3 regions of the Ensifer sp. PDNC004 genome follow, and region 3 is predicted to be linked to each of the others. Evidence: predicted binding sites of a transcription regulator. Region 3 holds the regulator's gene; each other region holds the start of a gene.
What was found. Region 3 encodes PhoB, which activates phosphate uptake and scavenging genes when phosphate is short. Its sites were predicted from a motif close to TGTCATNNANCTGTCAT; they were not measured.

Region 1: the regulator PhoB is predicted to act here: its motif matches at 5,673-5,689, upstream of JVX98_RS22915 (DUF1868 domain-containing protein).
Region 2: the regulator PhoB is predicted to act here: its motif matches at 1,205-1,221, upstream of JVX98_RS01520 (DUF1045 domain-containing protein).

What each region holds. Positions count from the first base shown of each region.
Region 1 is NZ_CP070353.1:3,027,245-3,037,086, reverse strand. It holds gene JVX98_RS22950 (beta-ketoacyl-ACP reductase) at 161-886, opposite strand; gene JVX98_RS22945 (hypothetical protein) at 904-1,263, opposite strand; gene JVX98_RS22940 (acetyl-CoA C-acetyltransferase) at 1,277-2,458, opposite strand; gene phaR (polyhydroxyalkanoate synthesis repressor PhaR) at 2,682-3,260, shown strand; gene JVX98_RS22930 (membrane protein) at 3,355-3,756, opposite strand; gene rpmF (50S ribosomal protein L32) at 3,914-4,099, opposite strand; partial or broken gene JVX98_RS22920 (glutathione S-transferase family protein) at 4,245-4,892, opposite strand; gene JVX98_RS22915 (DUF1868 domain-containing protein) at 4,889-5,623, opposite strand; gene mtgA (monofunctional biosynthetic peptidoglycan transglycosylase) at 5,726-6,499, opposite strand; gene JVX98_RS22905 (polyprenyl synthetase family protein) at 6,645-7,559, shown strand; gene hisC (histidinol-phosphate transaminase) at 7,564-8,619, shown strand; gene JVX98_RS22895 (LysE family translocator) at 8,705-9,346, shown strand; gene ispG (flavodoxin-dependent (E)-4-hydroxy-3-methylbut-2-enyl-diphosphate synthase) at 9,378-9,842, opposite strand, start outside.
Region 2 is NZ_CP070352.1:338,836-348,677, forward strand. It holds gene phnE (phosphonate ABC transporter, permease protein PhnE) at 1-1,178, shown strand, start outside; gene JVX98_RS01520 (DUF1045 domain-containing protein) at 1,305-2,012, shown strand; gene JVX98_RS01525 (alpha-D-ribose 1-methylphosphonate 5-triphosphate diphosphatase) at 2,014-3,153, shown strand; gene phnN (phosphonate metabolism protein/1,5-bisphosphokinase (PRPP-forming) PhnN) at 3,150-3,734, shown strand; gene hutI (imidazolonepropionase) at 4,033-5,277, shown strand; gene hutH (histidine ammonia-lyase) at 5,274-6,809, shown strand; gene hutG (N-formylglutamate deformylase) at 6,811-7,629, shown strand; gene hutU (urocanate hydratase) at 7,632-9,305, shown strand; gene JVX98_RS01555 (hypothetical protein) at 9,573-9,842, shown strand, end outside.
Region 3 is NZ_CP070353.1:2,375,981-2,385,822, forward strand. It holds gene apaG (Co2+/Mg2+ efflux protein ApaG) at 1-228, shown strand, start outside; gene JVX98_RS19805 (Hsp33 family molecular chaperone) at 298-1,287, opposite strand; gene argF (ornithine carbamoyltransferase) at 1,587-2,504, opposite strand; gene JVX98_RS19815 (aspartate aminotransferase family protein) at 2,609-3,808, opposite strand; gene JVX98_RS19820 (GcrA family cell cycle regulator) at 4,230-4,751, shown strand; gene phoB (phosphate regulon transcriptional regulator PhoB) at 4,820-5,503, opposite strand; gene phoU (phosphate signaling complex protein PhoU) at 5,706-6,419, opposite strand; gene pstB (phosphate ABC transporter ATP-binding protein PstB) at 6,470-7,285, opposite strand; gene pstA (phosphate ABC transporter permease PstA) at 7,299-8,621, opposite strand; gene pstC (phosphate ABC transporter permease subunit PstC) at 8,618-9,842, opposite strand, start outside.

The DNA of each region.
Region 1 (9,842 bases), 650 kb from region 3:
TCCACCTTTGTTCTCCACAAGATATAGTGTCTACGCACCGCCCCGGCAACGGAACTGCCGGCGCAACTTCAGGATTTCGAGCAGGATTCTCATGCGCCGCCACCACATGGAAACGGCGCCTCGAAAGGCGCCGTTCGCTGGTGTTCAGCTTGCCTGATGCTTAAACGAAAAACTGTCCACCGTTCGCCGAAATCGTCGAACCGGTGATGAAGCCGGCATCGTCGGAGGCCAGGAACACCACGCAGCGGGCGATTTCTTCGGGCTCGCCGAGGCGGCCGACCGGGATCTGCGGGATGATGCGCTCGTTGAGCACCTTCTCCGGCACCGCCAGCACCATCTCCGTACCGATATAGCCGGGGCAGATCGCGTTCACTGTAATGCCCTTGGCGGCCCCTTCCTGGGCAAGCGCCTTGGTGAAGCCGAGATCGCCGGCCTTGGCCGCCGAATAGTTGGCCTGGCCCATCTGGCCCTTCTGGCCGTTGATCGACGAGATGTTGATGACGCGACCGAAGCCGCGGTCGCGCATGGCCGACCAGAGCGGATGCGTCATGTTGAAGAGACCGGTGAGGTTGGTGCCGATCACCTCGCCCCACTGTTCCGGCGTCATCTTGTGGAACATGGCGTCGCGGGTGATGCCTGCGTTGTTGACCAGCACGTCCACCGGACCGAGGTCGGCCTCGACCTTGGCGATGCCTTCGGCGCAGGCCTGATAGTTGGAGACGTCCCACTTGTAGACCGGGATGCCGGTTTCCTGCTTGAAGGCCTGGGCCTTCTCGTCATTGCCGGCATAGTTGGCAGCCACCCTGTAGCCGGCATTCTTGAGTGCGATGGAAATTGCCGCACCAATGCCGCGCGACCCACCCGTGACCAATGCTACCCTGCTCATATGCGCCTCCCACTTGATCAGTTCAGTTTTCCGAATGCCTTCTTCATCAGCTTTTCGCCGACCTGTTGCCCGTAGAGCCCGGCGGCCGCTTGAAACTGCGGCGTAGCCAGAGCGGACAGAGCCACCTCGCACTTTTCCAGAGCGAGACCCATCATCACCTCGGAGAGCTGCTCCAGCGACGCCTTCAGCGCACCGCTGTCATCGTTCAAGGCCGCGACCATCACGTCCTTGAAAACGCTCTCCTCGTCGGAAGTCGTATGTTTCAGCATGCACTGTACCAGCCGCGCCTCGTCGAGAGGCGCGGGATTGGCATATGCAGAAACGATCGGCGAACCGGCCAGAAGCAGGGAAAATGGAACCCACCTGGCGCTGTTCATGCCGCCAGACCGATCAGAGCCGCTCGACGCACATGGCAACGCCCATGCCGCCGCCGATGCAGAGCGTTGCGAGCCCCTTGGAAACGCCGCGGCGCTTCATTTCAAACAGCAGCGTGTTGAGCACGCGGGCGCCGGAAGCGCCGATCGGGTGACCGATGGCGATCGCGCCGCCATTGACGTTGACGATCGACGGATCCCAGCCGAGATCCTTGTTGACGGCGCAGGCCTGGGCCGCGAAGGCTTCGTTGGCTTCCACCAGTTCGACATCACCGATCGCCCAGCCGGCCCTAGCCAGCGCCTTGCGCGAGGCCGGGATCGGGCCGGTGCCCATGACCTGTGGATCGACGCCGGCGGTTGCCCAGGAAACGATGCGGGCAAGCGGCTGGATACCGCGCTTGGAGGCCTGCGCCTCGGTCATCAGTAGCGTTGCTGCAGCGCCGTCATTGAGGCCCGAGGCGTTGCCGGCGGTGACCGTGCCTTCCTTGTCGAAGGCGGGGCGCAGCTTCGTCATCTGGTCGAGCGTTGCACCGTGGCGGATATATTCGTCCTGGTCGACGGTGACGTCGCCCTTGCGGCCCTTGACGATGAAGGGAATGATCTCGTCCACAAAGCGCCCGGCCTTCTGGGCGGCTTCCGCCTTGTTTTGCGAGGCGAGCGCGAACGCATCCTGCTCCTCGCGGCTGAGCTGCCACTGGCGAGCGACGTTCTCGGCGGTAATGCCCATGTGATAACCGTAGAAGGCGTCGGTCAGGCCGTCCTTGATCATCGTATCGATCATCTTGAAGTCGCCCATCTTAACGCCGCCGCGAAGATGCGAGCAGTGCGGCGCCATCGACATGGATTCCATGCCGCCGGCGACGATGATCTCAGCATCACCGGTTGCAATCTGCTGCATGCCGAGAGCCACGGCACGAAGCCCCGAGCCGCAGAGCTGGTTCATGCCCCAGGCGGTCTTTTCCTGCGGAACGCCGGCCTTCATCGCAGCTTGGCGCGCCGGGTTCTGGCCTTCGCCGGCCTGCAGCACCTGGCCGAGGATAACCTCGTCGACCTCACCGGCTTCGACGCCTGCGCGCTCGAGCACGCCCTTGATGACGGCTGCGCCAAGCTCGTGCGCCGGCGTGTTGCCGAAGGCGCCGTTGAAGGATCCGACCGCGGTGCGGCCGGCGCTGGCGATCACGATGGAGGGATTGCTCATGGGACGTTTCCTCAGATCTTCTGGCCTAATGGAGGCAGACTGGCAAAGCGCGCGACGCAAGTCAAACGCCTTGATGCAGTGCCATAAAAGCATCACCTAAAACGCAACCGCAAGATTTTGCACTTGCGTCGCCGCAACGCACAAAGACATTGTCAGCGGCGCGCTTTTGCGGATACTCTGAAAAACGCAATAAAGACGGGATGATGGGGGAGAGGAGACCCTGATGGCGAAGCACGAAGGCCAGATCGTTATCAAAAAATATGCGAACCGGCGGCTCTACAACACCGGGACCAGCACCTATGTCACGCTCGACGACCTGGCTGTGATGGTGAAGAAGGGTGAGGACTTCATCGTTCAGGATGCAAAATCCGGCGAGGACATCACCCATTCCGTGCTGACGCAGATCATCTTCGAGCAGGAGTCCAAGACCGGCAATACGCTGCTGCCGATCTCCTTCCTGCGCCAGCTGATCTCGTTCTACGGCGACCAGATGCAGATGGTGGTGCCGAGCTATCTCGAACATTCGATGCAGGCTTTCACCGAGCAGCAGTCGCAGATGCGCGAGCAGATCAACAAGGCCTTCGGCGACACGCCGCTCGGCAAGAACCTGCAGGTTCCGCTGCAACTTGTCGAAGAGCAGGTGCGTCGCAACACCGAGATGTTCCATCAGGCCATGCAGATGTTTTCGCCCTTCATCACCGCGCCGCCGGTGAAGGAAACGAAGAAGGCCGAAGCCAAGGATATCGACGAACTGAAGGAGCAGCTGCGCGCGCTCCAGACCAAGCTCGACAATCTCGGCTAAAGGACGACCAGGCAGGGAAAACGCTTCCTGCCTTCACTTCACCTGCAACAGCGATCGCGGAAATCGGGGCGACGCCGCCCCGAACCGTAAGGGCCTAGAGGCCAATCGACACGTCGCGGCCGGCCGAGCGCATCGAGACGGCAAAGCCGGCGATGACATCGATGAAGCTGATCGTCATCAGGATGAAGAAGAGCTGCGTTGCCGCAGGTGCGAGCAGCAGAAATTCGATCAAAAAGACGATGAACAGGATCATCGAGAGCAGATGATCCATCAGTGCGCGGCTGCTCGTGCGCGTCGCTTTCAGCAGCTCGACGAAGAGCAGCAGCAGGGCGCCGACGATCAGGAGGTCGCCGAAGCGCATCGTCCACGTCGCGCCTGAAAGCATGGAGAGCGACACCATGTCGGCGTTCAGGCCGGCGAGGCCGCCGAACATTCCGATCATCGCGAGATTGTAGATTGCAAAAGGCAGGATCAGCAGCGGTATGGCAGCAAGCATCAGAACTCCTTGACCGCGTTTATGGGGGACCATGTTTGTGCGGCGTCGTCACGCAAGGCGCCAGCGATACCACGGCGACCAAGCAAGATCATGTCAGATGCAAAACAAAAGGGCCGGCAGAGCCAGCCCTTTGAACCTAATCCGCGAACGGAAACGCTTATGCGCTTTCCTTCGGGGTCAGAACCTGACGGCCACGGTACATGCCGGTCTTCAGGTCGATGTGGTGCGGGCGGCGCAGTTCGCCGGAGTTCTTGTCTTCGACGTAGGTCGGGGTCTTCAGAGCGTCAGCCGAACGGCGCATGCCACGCTTGGACGGGCTCGTTTTTCTTTTAGGTACAGCCATTTCATTCTCCACTTATCGGGCAAACACTGTTCAGCAGCCGAAATGGCCGTGTAAAACAGATGTTAATCACGGAAATTTGGCGCGCTTATACATGGCCAGCTGCTGTTTGACCAGTCCCCACGGGCAATTTTTCGACTCGACCTTTTCAGACCTCGTCTTCGATGACGACCCAAGGCTCTGCGCGGGCGGCTTCTTCCCATTTCAGGAACGCCGGATGTGCCTTTACGCGGTTCATGTAGCCGAGCGTTTCTGGATCCGCAACGAGATCATAGACGTCGAAGCGGTTGACCACAGGTGCGTACATCGCATCGGCCGCGGTGAAGGCGCCAAAGAGGAACGGACCGCCGGATTGGGCGAGCGCCTGCCGCCAGATCGTTTCGATGCGGGCGACATCCGCACGGACGTCCTCGGCAACGTCCAGCGCCTTCTTCGCCCGACGGATGTTCATCGGGCAAGCGCCGCGCAACGCCCTGAAACCGGAGAGCATTTCCATCGAATAGCTCCGCGCCCGGGCGCGCGACTGACGGTCGGCCGGCCACAGCCCGGCATCGGGAAAAAGCTCGGCGACTTAGTCGATGATCGCCAGCGATTCCCAGACAAGGAAATCGCCATGCCTAAGCAGCGGCACCTTTCCTGTCGGCGAGACCGCGCGAATGTCCGGGTTTCCCGCGGCGAAGTCGAAGGGGATGACCACCTCGTCGAAGGCGATGCCGGCCGCCGTCATCGCGATCCATGGCCGCATCGACCAGGACGAATAGTTCTTGTTGCCGACAAAAAGTGTAAGTCCGGTCATTTCCGTTCCTTGGTTGCTGGTCTCTCCGAGAAAACGATCAGTTCCTCGAAATGGTTCATGTCCTCGAACGAGCAGAAAGCGGGTGGGGCGAGCGCGATCACCGGCGCCTGCTCGCGCAAAAAAGCGAGCTGTTCGTCCAGCATCACCTGCCAGCGCAGCAGCGCCCCATCGTCGAGCCAGTCGACGGGGTAGGCATAGGTGATGTGGAATTCGTAATCGTCATGATCAGGATGCCGGTAGCCGAAGGCGTCTGCGAAGGCGTCGCGCCAAGCCTTGAGACAGGCGCGATCGGCGGCACTGTCGCCTTCGAGTGCAAGGCCCGTCGGGGTGACCTCGGTCACGCGGGCGCGGAACGGCTCCAGCGGCACAAAATTCGCGAGCTGTTCGCGGTAGTGCGCGGTCATCACCTCGATCGGCGTATCGAACGGCATGTCAGCCGGCCAGTAAGGGAGTTTCCGGCGGTGTTCGATGATGCCCTGGAAGATGGTCATGTGCAGGCTGGAGGGCGCGGTAAAGGCGAACTGCCGCGCCTCGGGCATCGCCATCAACCGGTCGCGCACGCCAAGCACGGCGGCCTCGGACGGCGACCCGGCAGTGACGTGAGAGACGACCGTGTTGCCCGGTTCCGGCAGGAAGCGGCCTTCGGTGTCGTAGCGCGTTCCGAGATGTCTCGGCGGGGCATGGTTGGCGTTGCGGCCAAAGGCGAGAAGCGAGGGGGAAATCAAGGTCATGGAGCGATCGGGCCTTTCAAAGGGAGAGAGGCCCAGATGGCAGAACTCTACAACGCGAGCATGACATCGCCCAGTGAGCCCATCCAATGAAAAGGTCTGATCCTAATTATAAAGGCAGGTGATGTAACCGCCAGAGCGGCTGGCGCGGCGCTCGATCAGGTTCGCCAGGCGCTTCAACCCGCGGCCCGGCTTGCCGGCGTTGCGCTCTTTCGGATTGGGCAGCGAGACAGCAAGCAGCGCCGCCTGCCGTCGCGAAAGCTTCGACGCCGAAACCCCGAAATGGTGGCGAGCAGCCGCCTCGATACCGTAGATCCCGTCGCCCCATTCGGCGATATTGAGATAGATCTCCATCATCCGCCGCTTGCTCCAGACGAAGTCGGCGGCGACCGCCAGCGGCAGTTCCATGCCTTTGCGCAGGAAGGAGCGGCCGTTCCAGAGATAGAGGTTCTTCACCGTCTGCATCGGAATGGTGCTGGCGCCGCGGGTGGATTCCCCTTCGAGCGCATCCTCGACCACACCCCGCATCTGGCCCCAGTCGACGCCGTCATGGGCGCAGAATTGGCCATCCTCCGACATCATCACCGATTGCACGAGAACCGGGGCGATATCGTCGAACTCGACCCATTGCCGATCGTAGCCGCGCAGCAGCACGAGATCACGCAGCATCAGCGTCGAGACGGGATGGATGAACTCCACCAGATAGAGAACGATCAGTGCGTAAGGAAGGACGAGCAGGCCAAGCACGGCGAGCACGATCTGGCGGCGGCGCGTGCGCAACGTCCGACGAAGCGAAGACCAGCGACTGGAAGGCACTTCGCCCTCCTCGCGCGCTTCCGGAACGACGTTCGCGGCCTGACTGTTCACCTCGCTGTCCATCCGCTTCTCTTAGTGCATGCGCAGGCAGAGTTGAACGGGCTTTCTGGCAAAAGGCAAGGCGTGCAGGCGGCTGTCCCAGGGAAAGCGCGCGGCTGCGACACGAATCCCCGTTGAAAGCCCTCTTCGCCCATGTCAAAGAGCGCGCATGAGCCAGGAACCATCGCCTTTTACCCGTCGCCTCGCCACCAATGCCCGCGCCGTCGAGGCGCTGCTGGAACGTCTGCTCGGCCAGACGACGGAAGCCGACGAAATCGCCCGGCCGGCAAACCTGTTGGCTGCCATGCGCCACGGCGTGCTGAACGGCGGCAAGCGCCTGCGCCCCTTCCTGGTGACCGAATGCGCCGATCTTCTCGGCGGCAATGCCGACGCGGCTCTGCGGGTCGGCGCGGCACTCGAATGCGTGCATTGCTACTCGCTCGTCCATGACGACCTGCCGGCGATGGACGACGACGATATGCGCCGCGGCCAGCCGACCGTGCACAAGGCCTTCGACGAGGCAACGGCGATCCTTGCCGGCGACAGTCTGCTGACTTTCGCCTTCGATATCATCGCAGCCCCCGAGACAGCGGTTTCGGATGCGCAGAAGGTGGAGCTGGTGCTGGCGCTTGGACGCGCCGCCGGCCACGGCGGCATGGCCGGCGGACAGGCGCTTGACCTGGCCGCGGAAAAGTCGCCGCCGGACGAAGCCGGGATCGTCACGCTGCAGGCGATGAAGACGGGCGCCCTCATCCGTTTCGCCTGTGAGGCAGGCGCCATCGTCGCCGACGCCTCCAGGGACGATCGCGCGCGGCTTCGCGCCTTTGGCGAAAAGATCGGCCTTGCCTTCCAGCTTGCCGACGACCTGCTGGACCTCACCGCCGATGCGGAGACCATGGGCAAGGCAACCGGCAAGGACGCCGCCCGCGGCAAGGGCACGCTGCTGGCGCTACACGGCCAGGCCTGGGCGGAAGAGCGGCTGGAGCAACTGGTCGCAGAAGCCGAAGCGCTGCTTGCGCCCTATGGCGAGCGCTCGGCCATTCTCGTCGAAGCCGCCCGTTTCATCGCCAACCGCAGGAGCTAGATCCATGAGCAAATACTGGTCGCCGATCGTCTCCAAGCTGAAACCCTACGTGCCCGGCGAACAGCCGCGTATCGAAAACCTGGTGAAGCTCAACACCAACGAATGCCCCTACGGCCCGTCTGAGAAGGTGCTCGACGCGATCGCCGCGGCAGCGAGCAGCGATCTTCGCCTCTACCCCGACCCGCTGGCGTTGACGCTGCGCCAGGCGATTGCCACACGCTATGGCGTGACCGCCGAAGAAGTCTTCGTCGGCAACGGATCCGACGAGGTGCTGGCGCATATCTTCGCCGGCTTGCTGAAGCACGACGCGCCGCTGCTTTACCCGGATATTTCCTACAGCTTCTATTCGACCTACGCCCGGCTCTTCGAGATCGACACGGTCGAGGTACCGATCAACGATCGCTTCGAGATCGATCTCGTCGATTACGACCGGCCCTGCGGCGCCATCATCCTGCCGAACCCCAACGCTCCGACCGGCATCGCCTTGCCGCTCGCCGACATCGAGCAGCTGGTTGCAAGCCATCCGGACCAGCCCGTCGTCATCGACGAGGCCTATGTCGACTTCGGCGGCCAGTCGGCGGCAGAACTGGTTTCGAAATACGAGAACCTGCTGGTCGTCCAGACCTTCTCCAAGTCGCGCGCGCTTGCCGGCTTGCGCGTCGGCTTCGCCATCGGCCAACGCCCGTTGATCGAGGCGCTGGAGCGGGTGAAGGACAGCTTCAACTCCTATCCGCTCGGCCGCCCGGCCCAGGCCGGCGCAATCGCCGCGATCGAGGACGAAGCATGGTTCGAGGAGACCCGCGCCAAGATCATCGCGTCGCGCGAGCGCCTTGCGGCCGATCTCACCGCGCGCGGCTTCGAGGTGTTGCCGTCATCGGCAAACTTCGTTTTCGCCCGCCATCCCGGCCATAGCGGCGAAACCCTGATGAAGGCGCTCCGTGAACGCGCCGTGCTGGTGCGCCATTTCGCCAAGCCGCGCATCGGCGATTTCCTGCGCATCACCATCGGCACCGATCAGGAATGCGCCCGTCTGACCGAGGCGCTCGACGAGATCGTCTGACATCTTGTCTCGGTGACATTTCGCCGTTTCAAACCAGCGACGAACTGATCTAGCCTCCGGCGACCTCGCCGGAGCTTTGTCTGACATGTTCGACCTGACGCCCTATCTGCCGCAGTTGCTCATCGCCTGGACCGCCTATCTGATCGCGACCGCTTCACCGGGGCCCGCGATCCTCGCGATCATCACCACCTCGGTCAGCCAGGGACGCAAGGCCGGACTGGCGCTTGCCTTTGGCGTTCTGACGGGAAGTTACACCTGGGCGATGCTGACGGCCTCCGGTCTCTCGGCGCTGATCCGCGCCTATGGCCACGCGATCATCGTCTTGAAGATCGCCGGTGCCTGCTATCTCTTCTGGCTCGCCTACAACGCACTGCGCGCTGCCGTGCGCAGCGACAAAAGCGCGATCGTGCCGATGGCGAAGGCGCAGACGTCGCTGAAGCGGCTCTATCTCAAGGGGCTTGGCATTCACCTCACCAACCCCAAGGCGATCTTTTCCTGGATCATGCTCGTTTCGCTGGGGATGCCCGAGGGTGCGCCCGTCGGCGTCACCGCCACATTCATCGGCGGCTGCATGGTGCTCGGCCTGATGACCTTCTGCGGCTTTGCGATCGTCTTCTCGCTGTCGCCGGTCCACCGTGCTTATCTGAAGTCCAAGCGGCTGATCGAGAGCCTGATGGCCGGCTTCTTCGCCTTTGCCGGCTTCAAGCTGCTGACGTCACGGCTCTGAGATCATCGCGCTCAGACCAAGCGCAGGCTGCTTACTCGGCAGCCGCCTGGCCGCGGCCGTAGCGCTTCTCGATATAGTCGGAAACCAGCGTCTCGAAGTCACCGGCGATGTTGGGGCCGCGTAGCGTCATCGCCTTCTCGCCGTCGATGAAGACCGGAGCGGCCGGCATTTCGCCGGTGCCCGGTAGCGAGATGCCGATATCGGCATGTTTGCTTTCGCCGGGACCGTTGACGATGCAGCCCATGACCGCGACCTTCAGGCCCTCGACGCCGGGATACTTCTCGCGCCAGACCGGCATGTTGCGGCGAATGTCGTCCTGGATCTTCTGGGCGAGTTCCTGGAAGACGGTCGACGTGGTGCGGCCACAGCCGGGACAGGCGGCAACGACGGGAATGAACTGGCGAAAGCCCATGACCTGCAGCAGTTCCTGGGCTACCTGCACCTCGCGGGTGCGGTCGCCGCCGGGCTCCGGCGTCAGCGAAATGCGGATCGTGTC
Region 2 (9,842 bases), on a different replicon from region 3:
CGGTGACCCGCAAAGTCGAGATACCGGCATCGACGACACAGACAGCAAAGCCGAAGGCCAGTTCGTCCTTCAGCTTCATGACGCCCGGCTCGGCCTTGGGTTCCACTACAACGCCTGAGGCGGAAGCGCGTGTCGAAACCCGGACGGAAGAAGTCCTGACGCGCGTCGTCGTCACCTACAACCGCTCGACCAGGATCGAGATCGCCGATGGCCTGGTAAAGGCGACCCATGGTGGCGACACGCTTGTCATGGCCGTCGACGGCGCCGACACGGTGCGGCCGCAAGGCGCACTTCCGGCCTGGGCGACGCAGAAGCGGCCAGGTGAAAAGATCGTGCTTGCCTTCGGCGCCACCGGCTGGGCGGAAGTCGAAGGCGACGAGGTTTCCGTCCGAAACCGCTTCTTCGGTTGGGCGAACTTCCTCTTCGACACCAACTCGGCCTTCTTCGGCAAAAGCTACGGCGAGGTCGCCTCGCTCATCGCCTCCGGCGAGCGCATCGATCCGGCCCGTTCGAACCTGTCGCTTGCCTGGAACAACATCCTCTATAATGCCGAGTGGCAGCATCTGGATGTCTGGACGAAGCTGCTACAGACAGTCGTTATGGCCTTCGTCGGCACGCTCTTTGCGTCGCTGATCGCCTTCCCGCTCTGCTTCTTGGCCGCCCGCAACATCACCCCGAGCTTCCTGACCAACCAGATGGTCAAGCGCTTCTTCGACTTCCTGCGATCGGTGGACATGTTCATCTGGGCACTGTTCTTCACCCGCGCGTTCGGCCCCGGACCGCTTGCCGGCATCTCGGCGATCTTTTTCACCGACACCGGCACACTCGGAAAACTCTACTCCGAAGCGCTGGAAAACATCGACGACAAGCAGCGCGAGGGCGTGAAATCGGTCGGAGCGACGCCGCTTGCGGTGCAACGCTTCGGCGTGCTTCCGCAGGTGTTGCCGGTCTTTGCCAGCCAGGCGCTCTATTTCTGGGAATCGAACACCCGTTCGGCAACGATCATCGGCGCCGTCGGCGCCGGCGGCATCGGCCTCAAACTCTGGGAAGCGATGCGTACCAATTCCGATTGGGAAAATGTCGCCTATATGGTGCTTCTGATCTTGCTGGTTGTCTTTATTTTCGACAGCATCTCGAACGCGTGCCGTTCGCGCCTGATGGGCAGCAAGGCACATTGACGACAGCCAAGCATTTGCGTGTCCGCCATCATGATGTTGTCATGGAAATCGGCTAGCTGCGCATCGCATCCCGCAAACAATCGACCCCCGCCCTGGCGGGCCGGTCGCTACAAGAAAGTGAAGACCGTGCGTTATGCCATCTATTTCGCGCCGCCGGCGGACAGCCGGCTGTCGCAGGTCGCCTCCCGTTGGCTGGGGCGCGACGCCTTTACCGGCGAAGACCTCACGCTTCCGACGATCGCCGGGATTGACGAAGAGACGCAACGCGCACTGACGGCCGACCCTCGGCGCTACGGTTTTCACGGCACGCTGAAAGCGCCTTTCGAACTTGCCGAAGGTCGGGACGAAGGCGAGCTTCTAAGTATTTTCGAGTGCTTTGCCGCCGACCTCGACCCGTTCGAGATCCCCGAAATCGTGCTGCACCAGTTGGGCCCGTTCTTCGCACTCGTGCCGTCCGCGCCTTGCGCCGACCTGCAGGATTTGGCCGAAGACGCCGTCCACCGCTTCGACCCGTTCCGTGCGCCGCTGTCGGACGCCGACTTTGCCCGCCGCAATCCAAACAGCCTGCCGGAACGACAGAGACGCTACCTCAGAGAATGGGGGTATCCTTATGTTTTCGAAGAGTTCGAGTTCCACTTGACCTTGACTGGCCCGGTGCCCACGGAAGCCAGCGGCGTGATGCGTACCGCGCTCGAAACCACCTTTGCCGAACATATCGGCAAGCCGCTTCACGTTACGTCAGTCGCGCTTTTCGTCGAACCGGAGCGCGGCGCACCCTTTACTGTCCGCTCCCTGCTGCCGCTCGGCAGCGACACCCAACGAAAGATCGCATGAGATGAGCAAAGAACAGGTTTTGACCAACGCCCGCATCGTCCTCGAGGATAGCATCCTCGATGGTTCGGTGCTGATCCGCGACGGCAAGATTGCCGATATCTCCGCGGGCACGGTTGCCAGCGGCGAGGACTTCGAAGGCGACTATCTGATCCCCGGCCTGATCGAGCTGCACACCGACCACCTCGAAGCCCATTACTCGCCGCGCCCCGGCGTGCGCTGGCTGAAGATCGCGGCGATCCAGGCCCATGACGCCCAGGTCGTCACCTCCGGCATCACCACGGTCTTCGACTGCCTGCGTCTCGGCTCCGACGAGGACGGCGGCTTCCAGAAGGGCGAAATGCGCAGCATGGCCGACGCGTTGGCCCAGGCCAAGGAAGAGGGTCGCCTTCGCGCCGATCACCTGATCCACCTGCGCTGCGAGGTCTCGACCTCCGACGTGCTCGATCACTACGAGGACTTCCAGAACGACCCGCAGGTCAAGCTCGTCTCGCTGATGGACCATGCGCCGGGTCAGCGGCAGTTCCAGACGATGGACCAGTACACGCTCTACTACAAAGCCAAGCGCGGCTTCTCGGACGAGGAATTCGCGCGCTTCGTCGAGCGGCAGCAGGCATTGTCGGCAAAGTATGCCGGTCCGCACCGCACCGCGCTCGCCGAGGCCTGTGCGGCCCGCGGTATCACCATCGCCAGCCATGACGACGCGACCGTCGACCACGTCGAGGAATCGATCGGCTTCGGTATCAAGCTTGCGGAGTTCCCGACGAGCTTCGAGGCCGCCGAGGCGTCGCACCGCGCGGGCCTCAGCGTGCTCATGGGCGCGCCGAACATCGTGCGTGGCAAGTCGCACTCCGGCAACATCGCCGCCCGCGATCTCGCCGAGCGCGGCGTGCTCGACGTGCTGTCGTCGGACTATGTGCCCTTCAGCCTGATCCACGCCCCCTTCGTGCTCTCCGATGAACTCGACGCCGTCGATTTGCCAAAGGCAATCGCCATGGTGACGTCGACGCCGGCGCGCACCGTCGGTCTCGATGACCGCGGTCGCATCGCGGTTGGCCTTCGCGCCGATATCGCCCGCGTGCACCGCAAGGAAGGCATCCCGGTCGTGCGCTCCGTCTGGCGCGAAGGACGGCGTGTCGCATGAGCGCGACCGAAAAGGGCGGCGCGCTCGTCGTCGTTGTCGGGCCGAGCGGCGCCGGCAAGGACAGCGTCATGGGCTTTGCCGCCCGGCACTTTGCCGATTGTCACGACGTGCATTTCGTCCGCCGCGTCATCACCCGTCCGTCGGATGCCGGCAGTGAAGTGCATGAAAGCGTCTCGGAAGACGAGTTCGTCGAGATGCAGAAGGACGGCGCCTTCGCCGTCTTCTGGGATGCGCATGGGCTGCGATACGGCATCCCCGCCGTCGTGCTCAGGAATGTCAGGGACGGCATGACGGCGATCGTCAATGGCAGCCGCGGTGCCCTGCCGGCGTTCCGCGAAGCCTTCGGTGAGATCGCCGTCGTCGTTGTTACAGCCGAGACGCCGGTGCTTGCAAAACGACTTGCCGAGCGCGGTCGCGAGAGTGAAGAGGAAGTTTTGCGGCGCCTCAGCCGCCAGGCGCCTGACGTCACCTCAGGCCCCGATGTCAACGTGATCGACAACAGCGGGCGCCTCGACATTGCCGGAAACCGCTTTGTCGAGGTGGTCGAGCGGCTGCGCGCAAAGGCGGATCACGCGGTTTAGCGTGATCCACGTTCGCGGCCCGGCAGGCTTGCGAGTCGCAGGCACGCATCGCGATCTCCATTACAAGGACAGGCGAAGGCTCCGAACCTCAGGGTTCGGAGCCTTTTCTTTTTACCTGCCGTGATGACGAACCCACGAGAAGAAATTCCAGCGAAGTCAGAGTTCTACGGCCATTTTCTCAAAGCTCCCGCTCTGCTTCACTCGGCCGATCGCCCTTTCCTTTTCCGCAGGCTCCATAAATTTCCTCTTGTGAAGCAAGTTAATATGTATATACATTATATCCAGTGGAGGCGACCTGATGAACGAACTCTCGACCCGCAAGCCAGCATCCGGCATTTGGCGCAATGCGCGTCTCGTGACGCTTGGCGAATCCGTTGACGGTCTTGGCCTCGTCGAGAATGCGGCCGTGGCGGTCGTCGATGGGCGGATCGCCTATGCCGGGCCGGAGAACGGGGTGCCCGCCGAACTCGCACGCAGCCTCGAAGCTGCGGACTGCCAGGGCCGCGTAATGACGCCCGCGCTGATCGACTGCCACACCCATCTCGTTCACGGCGGCAACCGCGCCCGCGAATTCCAGATGCGGCTGGAAGGCGCGACCTACGAAGAGATCGCGCGCGCCGGCGGCGGCATCGTCTCGTCGGTCAAGGCGACCAATGCGCTGACGGTCGACCAACTGGTCGAAACCGCGCTGCCGCGGCTCGACACGCTACTTGCCGAGGGCGTCTCGACCGTCGAAATCAAATCCGGCTACGGCCTCAACGTCACGGCCGAGCTCAACATGCTGCGCGCCGCCCGCAAGCTCGAAACACTGCGGCCGGTGCGCGTTGTCACGAGCTATCTCGCCGCACACGCAACGCCTGCGGACTACAAGGGCCGCAACGGTGACTACATCACCGACGTCGTGCTGCCTGGACTAGACGCCGCCCATGCCGAGGGCCTGGTCGATGCGGTCGACGGTTTCTGCGAGGGCATTGCCTTTTCGACCACCGAGATCGCCCGCGTCTTCGACCGCGCCAAGGCACTTGGCCTGCCGGTCAAACTGCACGCAGAACAGCTTTCCAATCTCGGCGGCGCAAAGCTCGCGGCCTCTTACGGCGCGCTTTCGGCGGACCACCTCGAATATCTCGACGCAGAAGGCGCTGTAGCCCTTGCGAAGTCAGGCACGGTCGCCGTGCTCTTGCCGGGCGCCTTCTATGCGCTACGCGAAGAGCGCCTGCCGCCGGTCCAGGCTTTGCGTGACGCTGGCGCGCGGATCGCGATCGCCACCGACTGCAATCCCGGTACCTCGCCGCTGACCTCGCTGCTTCTCACGATGAACATGTCGGCGACGTTCTTCCGACTGACGGTTGCCGAATGCCTTGCCGGTGCAACGCGCGAAGCCGCCCGCGCGCTTGGCCTGCTGGCCGAAACCGGCACGGTCGAAGTCGGCAAGTCCGCCGATCTGGCAATCTGGAACATCGAGGATCCGGCCGAACTCGTCTACCGCATCGGCTTCAATCCGCTTCATGAACGCATCTTTAGAGGGCAAAGGACCGGTCAATGACCATCACTCTACACCCGGGCTCCGTGCCCCTCCGCGACCTCGAAACCATCTACTGGACCGGCGAGCCGGCCCGTCTCGATCCGTCTTTTGATGCCGGCATCGACAAGGCCGCGCGCCGCATTGCCGAAATCGTCGCCGGCAACGCCCCGGTTTACGGCATCAACACGGGCTTCGGCAAACTCGCCTCGATCAAGATCGACAGTGCCGATGTCGCAACGCTGCAGCGCAACCTGATCCTGTCGCATTGCTGCGGCGTCGGTGAGCCGCTTGCCGAAAATATCGTGCGCCTCATCCTGTCGCTGAAGCTCGTCTCGCTTGGCCGCGGCGCCTCCGGCGTCCGCCTCGAACTCGTACGCCTGATCGAAGCCATGCTCGAAAAGGGCGTCATCCCGGTCATCCCCGAAAAGGGCTCGGTCGGCGCCTCCGGCGACCTCGCGCCACTCGCCCATATGGCCGCCGTCATGATGGGCCACGGCGAAGCTTACTTCGAGGGCCGCCGCCTGGCCGGCGCCGAAGCGCTGACCGCCGCCGGCCTCAAGCCTGTGGTGCTTGCCGCCAAGGAAGGCCTGGCGCTGATCAACGGCACCCAAACCTCGACGGCGCTGGCGCTCGCCGGCCTCTTCCGTGCCCACCGTGCCGCACAGGCAGCGCTCATCACCGGCGCCATGTCGACGGACGCAGCCATGGGTTCGTCCGCGCCCTTCCATCCAGATATCCATACGTTGCGCGGCCATCGTGGCCAGATCGACACGGCCGCGGCTCTGCGCGCTCTGCTCGCGGGTTCCGCGATCCGCGAAAGCCATATCGAAGGCGACGAGCGCGTGCAGGATCCCTACTGCATCCGCTGCCAGCCGCAGGTCGATGGCGCCTGCCTCGATCTCCTGCGCTCAGTCGCACGCGTGCTCGAAACCGAAGCCAACGCCGTCACCGACAACCCGCTGGTTCTTTCGGACAATTCCGTTGTTTCCGGTGGCAATTTCCATGCCGAGCCGGTCGCCTTTGCCGCCGATCAGATCGCCCTTGCCGTCTGCGAGATCGGCGCGATCTCGCAGCGCCGCATCGCGCTGCTCGTCGATCCTGCCCTTTCCTACGGCCTGCCGGCCTTCCTCGCCAAGAAGCCGGGCCTGAACTCCGGTCTGATGATCGCCGAGGTCACCTCGGCGGCCCTGATGTCCGAGAACAAGCAACTCTCGCATCCCGCCTCTGTCGACTCGACGCCGACGTCGGCCAACCAGGAAGACCACGTTTCCATGGCATGCCACGGCGCGCGCCGCCTGCTGCAGATGACCGAAAACCTGTTCTCGATCGTCGGCATCGAAGCACTGACCGCCGTCCAGGGCGTCGAATTCCGCGCCCCGCTCGCCACCAGCCCCGAATTGCAGAAGGCCGCCGCCGCCCTTCGCGCCGTCTCGCCGACGATCGAAGAAGATCGCTACATGGCCAACGACCTCAAAGCCGCCGGCGACCTCATCGCCTCGGGCCGACTGAACGCCGCCGTCGCTGCCGGCATCCTGCCAAGCCTGGAGGCTTGAGATGGCTGTCGTCGAAGTCAAAAGAGGCAACTCGCCGATCATTCTCGGCTTTCCGCATACCGGCACCGACGTGCCAGCGGCGATCCGGGATCGGCTGAACGACAACGGCCGGATCCTCGCCGATACCGATTGGCATATCCATCAGCTCTATGATGGTCTTCTGCCGGAGGTGACCGTCGTTCGCGCCACCTTCCATCGCTATGTGATCGACGCCAACCGGGATCCCGAAGGCGTGAGCCTCTACCCCGGTCAGAACACGACCGGGCTGATCCCGGAAACGGATTTCGACGGCAAGTCGATCTGGAAGGATGGAGAGTCACCGACCGAAGCCGATATCGCCGAACGTCTCCAGGGGTTCCATGCACCCTATCACGCGGCCCTTGCCGCCGAGATCGAGCGGGTGAAAGCGATCCATGGCGTGGTCGTGCTTTATGATTGCCACTCGATCCGCTCGCACATCCCGTTCCTGTTCGAAGGCAAGCTGCCGGATCTCAACATCGGCACCGACATGGGCAAGACCTGCGCGCCCCAGATCGAGAAGGCGACGGCCGAAATCGCCGCCGGTGCCGAAGGTTACAGCAGCATTCTCAACGGCCGCTTCAAGGGCGGCTGGACCACCCGCCACTATGGTCGCCCGGAAACCGGCGTGCATGCCATTCAGATGGAGCTCGCGCAATCGACCCATCTCGCCGCCGAAGAACCGCCTTTCGCGCTCGACGCCACACGATCCGCCCTGTTGCGAAAGCCGCTGGGAGCGATCCTGAACCGCATCGAAACCATCGCATTTGACCTCAAGACACTGACAGGGAGCGAGGCATGACCATCAACAATCCGCGCCACAACATTCGCGACGTGCGCGCCCCTCAGGGCACCACGCTCAACGCCAAGAGCTGGCTGACCGAAGCGCCGCTGCGCATGCTGATGAACAATCTGGACCCGAACGTCGCGGAAAACCCGCACGAGCTGGTCGTCTATGGCGGTATCGGTCGCGCGGCGCGCACCTGGGCTGACTTCGACAAGATCGTCGAGACGCTGAAGGACCTCAACGACGACGAAACCCTGATGGTGCAGTCCGGCAAGCCGGTCGGCGTATTCCGCACCCACAAGGATGCGCCCCGCGTTCTCATCGCCAACTCCAACCTCGTGCCGCACTGGGCGAACTGGGACCATTTCAACGAACTGGATAAGAAGGGCCTCGCCATGTACGGCCAGATGACCGCCGGCTCGTGGATCTACATCGGCACCCAAGGCATCGTGCAGGGCACCTACGAGACCTTCGTGGAAGCCGGCCGCCAGCATTACGGCGGCAATCTCAAGGGCAAGTGGGTGCTGACCGGTGGTCTCGGTGGCATGGGCGGCGCCCAGCCGCTCGCCGCCGTCATGGCCGGCGCATCGTGCCTTGCCGTCGAGTGCAATCCTGACTCGATCGATTTCCGCCTGCGCACCCGTTATCTCGACGAGAAGGCCGAGACGCTGGATGAGGCAATGGAAATCATTGCCCGCTGGACGAAGAACGGCGAAGCCAAGTCCGTCGGCCTGCTCGGAAACACTGCCGAGATCCTGCCGGAGATGGTTCGCCGCGGCATCCGCCCGGACATGGTCACCGACCAGACGTCGGCGCACGACCCGGTCAACGGCTACCTGCCGAAGGGCTGGACGATGGCCGAATGGAAGGCCAAGCGCGAAAGCGACCCGAAGGCGGTCGAGAAAGCCGCCCGCGCCTCGATGCGCGAGCATGTCGAAGCGATGATCGCCTTCCAGGACATGGGCATCCCGACCTTCGACTACGGCAACAACATCCGCCAGGTCGCCAAGGAAGAGGGTCTCGAAAACGCCTTCGCCTTCCCGGGCTTCGTGCCGGCCTATATCCGCCCGCTGTTTTGCCGCGGCATCGGTCCGTTCCGCTGGGCGGCTCTGTCGGGCGATCCGGAAGACATCTACAAGACCGACGCCAAGGTCAAGGAACTGACCCCCGGCAACACCCATCTGCACAACTGGCTGGACATGGCGCGCGAGCGCATCTCCTTCCAGGGCCTGCCGGCGCGCATCTGCTGGGTCGGTCTCGGCGATCGCCACCGACTTGGCCTCGCCTTCAACGAGATGGTCAGGAACGGCGAACTGAAGGCGCCGGTCGTCATCGGCCGCGACCATCTCGACTCCGGCTCGGTCGCCTCGCCGAACCGCGAGACCGAAGCGATGAAGGACGGCTCGGACGCCGTTTCCGACTGGCCGCTTCTGAACGCTCTGCTCAACACCGCATCGGGCGCCACCTGGGTGTCGCTGCACCATGGCGGCGGCGTCGGGATGGGCTTCTCGCAACATTCGGGCGTCGTCATCTGCGCCGACGGTACCGATGATGCGGCCAAGCGCCTGGAGCGCGTGCTCTGGAACGACCCGGCAACCGGCGTCATGCGCCATGCCGATGCGGGCTACGAGATCGCGCTCGATTGCGCCAAGGAAAAAGGCCTGCACCTGCCGGGCATTCTCGGCAACTGAGCCGCGCCCGACCGACATAATCAAGGACCTACAGATAGGGGCGTCGAAAGGCGCCCCTATCACTTTTTGATGAGACTGCTGTCAGGAGTGCGTCTTCCAGGCTCCGGCGCCTTGCAGCCGTTGATAGCAATGCTAGAAAAATCGAGATGCCATCGCATTGCCCGCGACGCGTTGCAGGACGTCTCCGTTCGCTCACGCGCGCGCTGGCTTTGACGAGAAGGCTTGATGCGTTAGGGCACGAACAGGAGAAGAACCATTAGACATCTGATGTTTGCAACCGGGCTTCTTGCGAGCGTCTTTGTTGCCTCGTCCGCGCTCGCTCAGACCGTGAGTTTCTTCGGCCCTGTTCGCAACGGAGAACGGCATTTTACCGCCTTCCCGGAGTTTATCGGCGTCGGAATGAGCCAGGGGGAGACCAAGAAGAGGGACGTGGTCTTCTCGACAATTCAAATGATCGCCATGGCCGCCGGACTTGAGACCAAGGCTCAACCGGGCCTTGGAAGAAATACCATCGGCGTGATCTTCAGAAAAGACGTC
Region 3 (9,842 bases):
GATGAGAATGGGCAAGTCGACGAGGTCAGCGGCCCGGGCGTCATCGGCGAGCAGCCGCTGCTCAATCCCGGCGATACCTATGAGTATTCGTCCGGATGCCCGCTGGATACGCCCTCGGGCGTGATGTTCGGTCACTACAGCATGGAATCGGAAGGCGGAGAGACCTTCAACGTGGCCATCCCCGCCTTCTCGCTCGATTCACCCGGGCTCGTGCGCACCCTGAACTGACGCCATCCGGAACAGCCTGTCCTTCACTGACGTCGCTCTAACTCGCGGCCAGTCGACCGGAGGCGCCCGCTACTGCGGGCGCACCTCGCTAGCTTCGAAGCGATAGGTCGTCGAGCAGAACTCGCAGGTCACCTTGACTTCGCCATCGTCGATGGTGCTTTCGAGGTCGTCCGTGCTCAGGTTGGACAACACCGACTGAAGCTTTTCGCGCGAGCAGCTGCAACGGTCATAGACCGCTTGCGGTTCATAGACGCGAACGCCGCGCTCGTGGAACAGGCGATAAAGCAGCCGCTCGGTTCCGACCATCGGATCGGTCAATTCGTCCATGTCGATCGTTTCGACCATCACCTTGGCTTCGGCCCAGAGATCGTCGTCCTCGAACGTGCTTTCGCCGTCATCGCCGTCGCCGCCCGAGAGGTCGGGCTGGCGCATGCGCTCCGGCGCTTCTGGCAGGAACTGCGCGACCATGCCGCCGGCGCGCCACCGATGGCGCGGCTTGCCGTTTTCGTCGCGATCGAGAAGCTCGGCCACACCAAGGCGCACCTTGGTCGGGATCTGCTCCGACTGACGGAAATAGACGCCGGCGATTTCTTCCAGCGTCGCTCCGTCGAGCGCAACGATACCCTGGTAACGCTGGGTATGTGCGCCCTGGTCGATGGTGAAGGCGAGCACGCCCTTTCCGAGCAGCTCGTGCGAAAGGGTTCGGCCGTCCTTTTCGGCAGCGGCAAGCGCTTCCTGATCGTAGCGGGCATAGGCGCGCACGCGATCCGGCGTCGAGAAATCAGCGACCACCAGATCGACCGGGCCATCGCCCTGGGTCTGGACGATCAGCTTGCCTTCAAACTTCAGCGAGGTCCCGAGCAGCACGGTGAGCACGACGGTTTCAGCAACCAGGCGCGCGACCGGAAGCGGATAGTTGTGGCGCTCGAGGATTGCGTCCAGCATGGGGCCGAGCTGCACGGCGCGGCCGCGCACGTCGAGGCCTTCCACCTGGAAAGGCACGACGTGATCGTCACCGGCAAAGTCGAACTCACCAAGCCCTGGCGTCATGTCAGTCATGTCTTGCTCCTTGCCTTCAGCCACCAAGTTGCACCAGAGATATTGCTATCCCCGCGCAACGTGCTCGCTGTCTCAGTTGATCCCGCGATAAACGGATTGTCCACCAGGTATGTGCCGCCGCCATAGCAACGCACCACCTCGACGGTTGCGCGCTCACTACTTTCAGGAGCGCCCGTATGCCGCCTAAATCGTGTCGCACGTGGACAATGTCAAGTGCGGTGCACACGCCCCTATATGGCGCACGCTCGGCGGAGCGCACCGAAGCCTCTTCGCCGCAGTCGCGCGACCGGGAAGCCGGCTCAGACGAGCCCCATGCACCAGGCGATGACCGACTTCTGCGCGTGCAGGCGGTTTTCCGCCTCATCGAAGACCACCGACTGCGGGCCGTCGATCACGTCGTCGGTGACCTCTTCGCCGCGGTGCGCCGGCAGGCAGTGCATGAACAGCGCATCGGAGGCCGCACGCTTCATCAGCGCCTCGTTGACCTGATAGGGCTGGAAGACGTTGTGGCCGCGGGCGCGGTGTTCCTGGTTCATCGAAATCCACGTGTCGGTCACGACGCAATTGGCGTCGGCGACGGCCTGTTCGGCGTCATGACACAAGAGGACCTCGCCGCCATTGTTGCGCGCCCAATTCAGGAACTTGTCCTGCGGCTCGGAGCCGAGCGGCACGGCCATGTTCATACGGTAGCCGAAACGGGCGGAACCTTCGATCAGCGAATGCAGCACGTTGTTGCCGTCACCGGTCCAGGCAATCGTCTTGCCCTTCACCGGACCGCGATGCTCCTCGAAGGTCAGGATATCGGCCATGATCTGGCAGGGGTGGGTATCGTCGGTCAGGCCGTTGATGACGGGGACCGTCGCATGTTCGGCCAGCTCCAGAAGACGGCGGTGGTCGGTGGTGCGGATCATGATGGCGTCGACATAACGCGACAGGACCTTGGCTGTGTCGCCGATCGTCTCGGCGCGGCCGAGCTGCATTTCGGTACCCGACAGAAACAGGGTTTCGCCGCCGAGCTGGCGCATGCCGACATCGAAGGAAACGCGCGTACGGGTGGAGGGCTTTTCGAAGATCATCGCCAGCATCTTGCCGGCGAGCGGCTTCTCGGCGGTTCCGGCCTTGGTCGCCGCCTTTCGGACGCGCGCATCGTCGATGATCGTCCGGAGGTCGGCGGCCGTCATGGCCGAAAGATCGAGAAAATGTCTGGTGCCTGCCATCGTACTCGGTTCCTGTCTGAAAAATCGGTCCCTGGTGCGGCACGCTATCGACGTGCCCGCACGAAGGTCATTCTAACGCCTTAGTCGGCCCTGGGTCGCTACCTTCAGGCCGCGGCGTTGCCGCTTGCCTTGCGAACCGCCTCGGCGGCGCGTTCGATACGCGCCAGGCCCTCGCGGGCCTCCTCGGCCGTGATCGTCAGCGGCGGCAGCAAACGCAGTACGTTTTCGCCGGCCGGCACGGCCAGAAGCTTCTCCGCGCGAATTTCCTTCAGCAGATCGGCCGAAGGGCCCTTCACCTTGATGCCCAGCATCAGACCGTCGCCGCGGATCTCATCGATGACATCAGGGAAACGGTCCTTGAGCGACGCAAGACCCTGACGGAAGACCAGCGCGACATCGCGCACATGCGTGAGGAACCCGTCGGCCAGAACGACGTCGAGCACGGCATTGCCGACAGCCATGGCCAGCGGGTTGCCGCCATAGGTAGAGCCGTGCGTGCCCGCCACCATACCTGATGCGGCTTCCTCGGTCGCCAGGCACGCGCCGAACGGGAAGCCGCCGCCGATACCCTTGGCGACCGCCATGATATCCGGACGGATATCGGCCCATTCATAGGCAAACAGCTTGCCGGTGCGGCCGACGCCGGTTTGAACCTCGTCGAGGATCAGGAGCAGGCCGAACTCGTCGCAGAGCGCGCGCAGTTCCTGCATGAACTCCTTGGTCGCCGGGCGGATGCCGCCCTCGCCCTGGATCGGCTCGATCAGGATCGCTGCAGTTTCCTCGGTGATCGCATTCTTGACGGCAGCGATATCGCCGAACGGGACTTGGTAGAAGCCTGGCGCCTTCGGCCCGAAACCTTCGATGTACTTCTGCTGACCGCCGGCGGCGATCGTCGCGATCGTGCGGCCGTGGAAGGCGCCCTCGAAGGTGATGACATGGAACTTCTCCGGGTGACCCTTGGAGAAGTGGTAACGCCGTGCCGTCTTGATGGCGCATTCCAGCGCTTCCGCACCCGAATTGGTGAAGAACACCTTGTCGGCAAAGGTCACTGTGGTCAGCCGGCGACCGAGGCTTTCCTGGCCCGCAATCTCATAGAGGTTGGACAGGTGCCAAACCTTGTCGGCCTGCGCCTTCAGCGCCTCGACGAGGTGCGGGTGCGCGTGGCCGAGCGAGTTCACGGCAACGCCGGCACCGAAATCGAGATAACGCGTGCCGTCTTCAGCGATCAGCCAGGCGCCCTCTCCTCGCTCGAAACGCAACGGCGCGCGCATGTAGGTATCGTAAAGCGGCGTTGTTGCAGTCATGCGAGGCTCTCCTTCACTCCAGATCGACATCGATCCCGCGCCTCACGCGGGCCGATAAAAATCAAAAATGCCGCCTTTCGGCGGCGCAGGCACTATTCCCATTTCGCGGTGCAATGTCAACAAAACCAAGCCTTGCAGCGCAACATGAAGGGTCGATTCCTGGCAGCAGAAAAATCGTCCGGGAGGGCTTGCAAAAATGCAACGCTGGCCGAGCAAGTTGGGGAAAACTACGAAATCGATTCGGCCTGATTCCCGGGACTCTTGCCACAGAGTCCAGCGGTCAGTACGTTAACATTCAATTACTAGACGCATGCGGCGGACCTAGTCACCAAAAGAGTTATCGCGTTTGCAACCCCGGGGTTCAGCCGGGGTGCGGTGAGGGATTCTGCCATCCCCAACGCTGAGAACGGAGAGTGCAGAAATGAACTGGACTGACGAGCGGGTGGAGAAACTGAAGAAGCTTTGGTCCGAGGGCCTGAGCGCAAGCCAGATCGCGGCACAGCTCGGCGGCGTCAGCCGTAACGCTGTCATCGGCAAGGTTCACCGCCTGAGCCTGCCAGGTCGCGCCAAGGCCGGTGGCAGCACCACGACGGCGGCCCGTCCGAAGCGCCCGACTTCGGCACCGCGCGCGCCGAACTACGCTTCGCGCGTTTCGACCCGCCCGGTTGCACGCGCGGCCGGCGCTGTCGTTCTCAAGGAAGAAATCGAAGTCGATCTCGTTGCCGAGCAGGATTTCAGCACTCGGACCGACGTTGTCGTGCCGATGTCGCGTCGCCTCGAGCTGACCCAGCTTACCGAGCGCACCTGCAAGTGGCCGATCGGCGACCCGCTGAAGGAAGAGTTTCACTTCTGCGGCAACGATTCCCCGGAAGCCTCGCCTTACTGCACCTTCCATGCGCGGCTGGCCTACCAGCCGTCGGGGGAGCGCCGCAGGGCCCGCTAAGAAGCCGGACAGCATCACAAAAAAAGGGGCCGATCGGTCCCTTTTTTTGTTGGCGACTTTCAGACCGCTCAGCTTTCGAGCGAATAGCCGGCGCCGCGAACGGTGCGGATGACGTCGGGCATGTTCGAGAAGTTCAGAGCCTTGCGCAGACGACCGACATGCACGTCGACGGTGCGCTCGTCGACATAGATGTCATGCCCCCAGACGCCATCCAGAAGCTGCGAGCGAGAGAAGACGCGGCCCGGCGAGGACATCAGGAACTCCAGAAGACGGAACTCGGTCGGGCCGAGGCGCACTTCGCGGCTGCGGCGATGAACGCGGTGGGTCTCGCGGTCGAGTTCGATGTCGCCGCAGCGAAGCAGCGTCGAGAGCACCTCGGGCTTTGCCCGGCGCAGCATCGCCTTGACGCGCGCCATCAGCTCCGGCGTCGAGAAGGGCTTGACCACATAGTCGTCGGCACCGGTCGCCAGACCCCGGACGCGCTCGCTTTCCTCGCCGCGCGCCGTCAGCATGATGATCGGCAGACGTTCGGTCTCCGGGCGCTGGCGCAGCCGGCGGCAAAGCTCGATGCCGGAAACACCGGGCAGCATCCAGTCGAGGATAAGCAGGTCGGGCAGCCGCTCCTGAAGCCGGATCTCCGCCTCGTCGCCCCTGAGGATCGTGTCGACGTCGAAGCCTTCGGCTTCCAGATTGTAACGCAGCAGAACGCTCAGCGCCTCTTCGTCTTCGACTACGGCGATTTTTGGCAACATCAGGTAACGTCTCCTTACCGCGGGCGGCCTTTGGGCTCATCGGCCCGGCCGGCGCTCAGACACTCTAAATCTGGAGCACATCCGCCGATTTCAAAGGCGGGGCGAAAACCGCGTGCTTCAGATACAGGAACTCGGGGCCGCGACCGAAGCCGCGACCGGATCAGATTTCAAAGGGCATGCATGCTTGCGGCGCGCTTGGCGCTCAGTCGTTGACCGAGCCCAGCGTCGACGTGGTGTCATCCTTCGGACGCTCGCCTTCCGGCTGGGCGCCCGTCGCCATGTAATAGATCGTCTCAGCGATATTGGTCGCATGGTCGCCGATGCGCTCGATGTTCTTGGCGCAGAACAGAAGATGCGTGCAGGGCGTGATGTTGCGCGGATCTTCCATCATGTAGGTCAGAAGCTCGCGGAACAGCGAGGTGTAGATCGCATCGATCTCCTCGTCGCGCTCGCGGATGCTGTTGGCCTTCTCAGGCGAGCGCGAAGCGTAGACGTCGAGCACCTCCTTGAGCTGGACGAGAGCAAGCTCTGCCAGGTGCTCCAGGCCGCGGGCGAGCTTGCGCGGAATGCCGGATCCGGCAACCGCGATCACGCGCTTGGCGGTGTTCTTGCCAAGGTCGCCGACGCGTTCCAGATCGGAGGCGATGCGGATCGACCCCATGATCTCGCGCAGGTCGGCGGCGACCGGCTGGCGCTTGGCGATCGTGACGATCGCCTTCTCGCCGATCTGGCGCTCGGCGTCGTCGAGAACGGTGTCGTCCGAGATCACCTTCTGTGCGAGAGCGAGGTCGGAATTGACCAGCGCGCGAACGGATTCGGCGACCATCTGCTCGGCGAGACCGCCCATCTCCGAGATGCGGCGCGTCAGGTACTTCAGTTCTTCGTCATAGGCGGACATGATATGCATGGACATGATCGTCGATCCTTACGGGCGCTTTGCAGTTACTGTTGCAGCCTTATGCGGCCTCAGCCGAAGCGGCCCATGATGTAATCCTGGGTGCGCTGGTCATCCGGATTGGTGAACATCTTGTCGGTGTCGTTCTCCTCGACGAGATTGCCGAGGTGGAACATGGCGGTGCGCTGCGAAACGCGGGCGGCCTGCTGCATCGAATGGGTCACGATGACGATCGTGAAGTTCGTGCGCAGTTCGTGGATGAGCTCTTCAACCTTGGCCGTCGCGATCGGATCAAGCGCAGAGCAGGGCTCGTCCATCAGGATGACTTCCGGGCTGACGGCGACCGCACGGGCGATGCAGAGGCGCTGCTGCTGACCACCGGAAAGGCCGGTGCCCGGCTCCTGCAGACGATCCTTTACCTCGTTCCACAGACCGGCCTTCTGCAGGCTGGTCTCGACCACTTCGTCAAAATCGGCCTTGGTGCGGGCAAGTCCGTGGATGCGCGGACCGTAGGCGACGTTGTCGTAGATCGACTTCGGGAACGGGTTCGGCTTCTGGAAGACCATGCCGACGCGGGCGCGCAGTTCGACGACGTCGATCGTCGGGTCATAGATGTCGTCCTCGTCGAGCGTGATCTTGCCGGTGACGCGGCAGTTCTCGATCGTGTCGTTCATGCGGTTCAGCGTGCGCAGGAAGGTCGACTTGCCGCAACCCGAAGGACCGATCAGCGCCGTGACGGTGTTCTCGCGGATGTTGAGGTTGACGTCGAAAAGCGCGCGCTTCTCGCCGTAGTAGACCGACACATCCTTGCCGATCATCTTGTAGGGCACGGTGTTCATTTTCTGATCCAGGGCCTTCTCGACTGCTGCTTCTGACATGATGTTCATAGTAATTACCTCACTACCAGCGGCGCTCAAAGCGACGTCGCAACAGAATGGCTCCAAGGTTCATGACGACCAGGAAGATGAGAAGAATGATGATTGCGCCAGAGGTGCGCTCGACGAAGGCGCGTTCCGCCTCGTTGGCCCACATGTAGATCTGCACCGGCAGCGCCGTCGACGGTTCCATCGGCGAACCGGGAAAATCGACAACGAAGGCAACCATGCCGATCAGGAGCAGCGGCGCCGTTTCGCCAAGCGCATGGGCAAGACCGATGATGGTGCCGGTCAGTATACCGGGCATGGCGAGCGGCAGCACGTGGTGGAAGATGGTCTGCATCTTCGACGCACCGAGACCGAGGGCCGCCGAGCGGATCGACGGCGGGACCGCCTTCAACGCCGCACGGGTGGCGATGATGATCGTCGGAAGCGTCATCAACGTCAGCACGAAGCCGCCGACGACGGCTGCCGAGCGCGGCATGCCGGCGAAGTTGATGAAGACGGCAAGGCCCAGGAGACCGTAGACGATCGACGGAACGGCCGCGAGGTTGTTGATGTTGACCTCGATCAGGTCGGTCAGCCGGTTCTTCGGCGCAAACTCCTCGAGGTAGATCGAGGCGGCGACGCCGATCGGAAGCGACAGCACCAGCACGATCAGCATCATGTAGAGCGAGCCGAGGGCAGCGACGCCGACGCCTGCCGCTTCGGGACGGCTGGAGGCGCCGAAGGTGAAGATGCCGGTGTTGAAGCTCTTCTTCAGGATGCCGGCGCTCGCCAGCTCGTTCATCCAGGTGACCTGCTGGTCCTTGACCTTGCGCTTGCCCTCATCGACCGAGAGATCGATCTGGCCCTTGAAGGCGGAGTCGATGTTGGCTTCGGCCAGCAGCGTGACAGGAACCGTCTTGCCGATGATCGACGGGTCGGCGACGACCATGTCGCGCAGCAGCGTGCGGGAGCTGGCGGAAACCATGTCGGTCGCCTGCTTGACCTGCGGCCGCTTGGTGGCGTCGATGCCGAGCTGCTTGACGAGCGCATCGCGCACCAGCAGCGGATAGTTGGCGGTCATCAGCACCTTGCCGTCGGTTGCGCGTTCGCCCTTGGGGTCGATGACCTTTTCAGTGAACTCGATCGGCAGCGTGATCGTCGTCTGCTGGAAGGCGGTGTAGCCGTTGGAAAATACGGTCCACAGCAGCAATGCCAGGAAGAAGAGACCGGTGCTGATCGCGGCCATGCCGTAAAAGCGGAACCGGCGTTCGGCAGCATAGCGACGCTTGATGCCGATATCGCGCTTGGCGGATGCGGGACGGGCGGAGATCCGGACGGTCGGGGAAGCGATGTCGGTCATTCGTACTGTTCCCGGTATTTGCGCACGATGTAGAGCGCGTAAATGTTGAGGCCGAGCGTGATGACGAAGAGCGTGATGCCCAGCGCGAAGGCCACCAGCGTCTGCGGCGAGGTGAACTCGAGGTCACCCGTCAGCTGGTTGACGATCTTCACAGTCACCGTCGTCATCGGCTCGAAAGGATTGATCTGCATGCGGGCCGCGACACCGGCCGCCAGCACCACGATCATGGTCTCGCCGACGGCGCGCGAGGCGGTCAGCAGCAACGCGCCGACGATGCCCGGAAGAGCGGCGGGAAGGATCACCTTCTTGACCGTTTCTGAGCGGGTGGCGCCAAGGCCGAGCGAGCCGTCACGCAGGGCGCGCGGCACCTGGGTGATGATGTCGTCCGACAGCGACGACACGAACGGGATCAGCATGATGCCCATGACGATGCCGGCCGTCAGCACGCTCTGTGCCTGGATGAAGTTCTGGTAGTTGCCGGTCATGAGACCGTTCATCTGCGCCGAGATATCGCGCAGGAACGGACCAACCGTCACCAGCGCAAAGAAACCGTAGACGATGGTCGGAATGCCGGCGAGCACTTCGAGCAGCGGCTTTGCGGTGGAGCGCAGGCGCGGGCTTGCATATTCCGCCATGTAGATCGCAGCAAAGAGGCCGATCGGCACTGCGAAGAGCATGGCGACGAAGGCGATATAGAGCGTACCGGCGAGGAGCGGGATCAGGCCGAACTGGCCCGAAGCACCACCGCTGCCGGCAGCCGCAAAGCGCGGATCCCAGACCGTGCCGAAGAAGAACTCGAACGGCGAGACCATGGTGAAGAAGCGGCCGGCTTCCGACAGCATCGAGGCGACGATGCCGACCGTCGTCAGGATGGCGATGGAGGACGCGACGATCAGCGAGCCGAGAATGACCCGCTCGACCTGGTTGCGGGCGCGGAAGCGGGTCGCGACGTTGCGGATGGCGTAGACGCCGCCGGCAATCGCGATCAGCAGAACGGCGACCGTCATCAGCCAGCGGTTGGTCGCGGTCATCGCGTTGAAGTGCTTGGCGACGGTGACCATGTAGGGATCGCCTTCGCCAGCAAGGGCAACACCCTTGGACGCGAGCGTCGCGCGAAGATTGGCGGAGCCGCCCTCAAGGGCTGCGAGCTCTTCGCCGCTCAGGCGCAGAAGGCCACCGGCAACGGATTTGACCTGACCGAGCGCGAGCTGCACGGCGGCA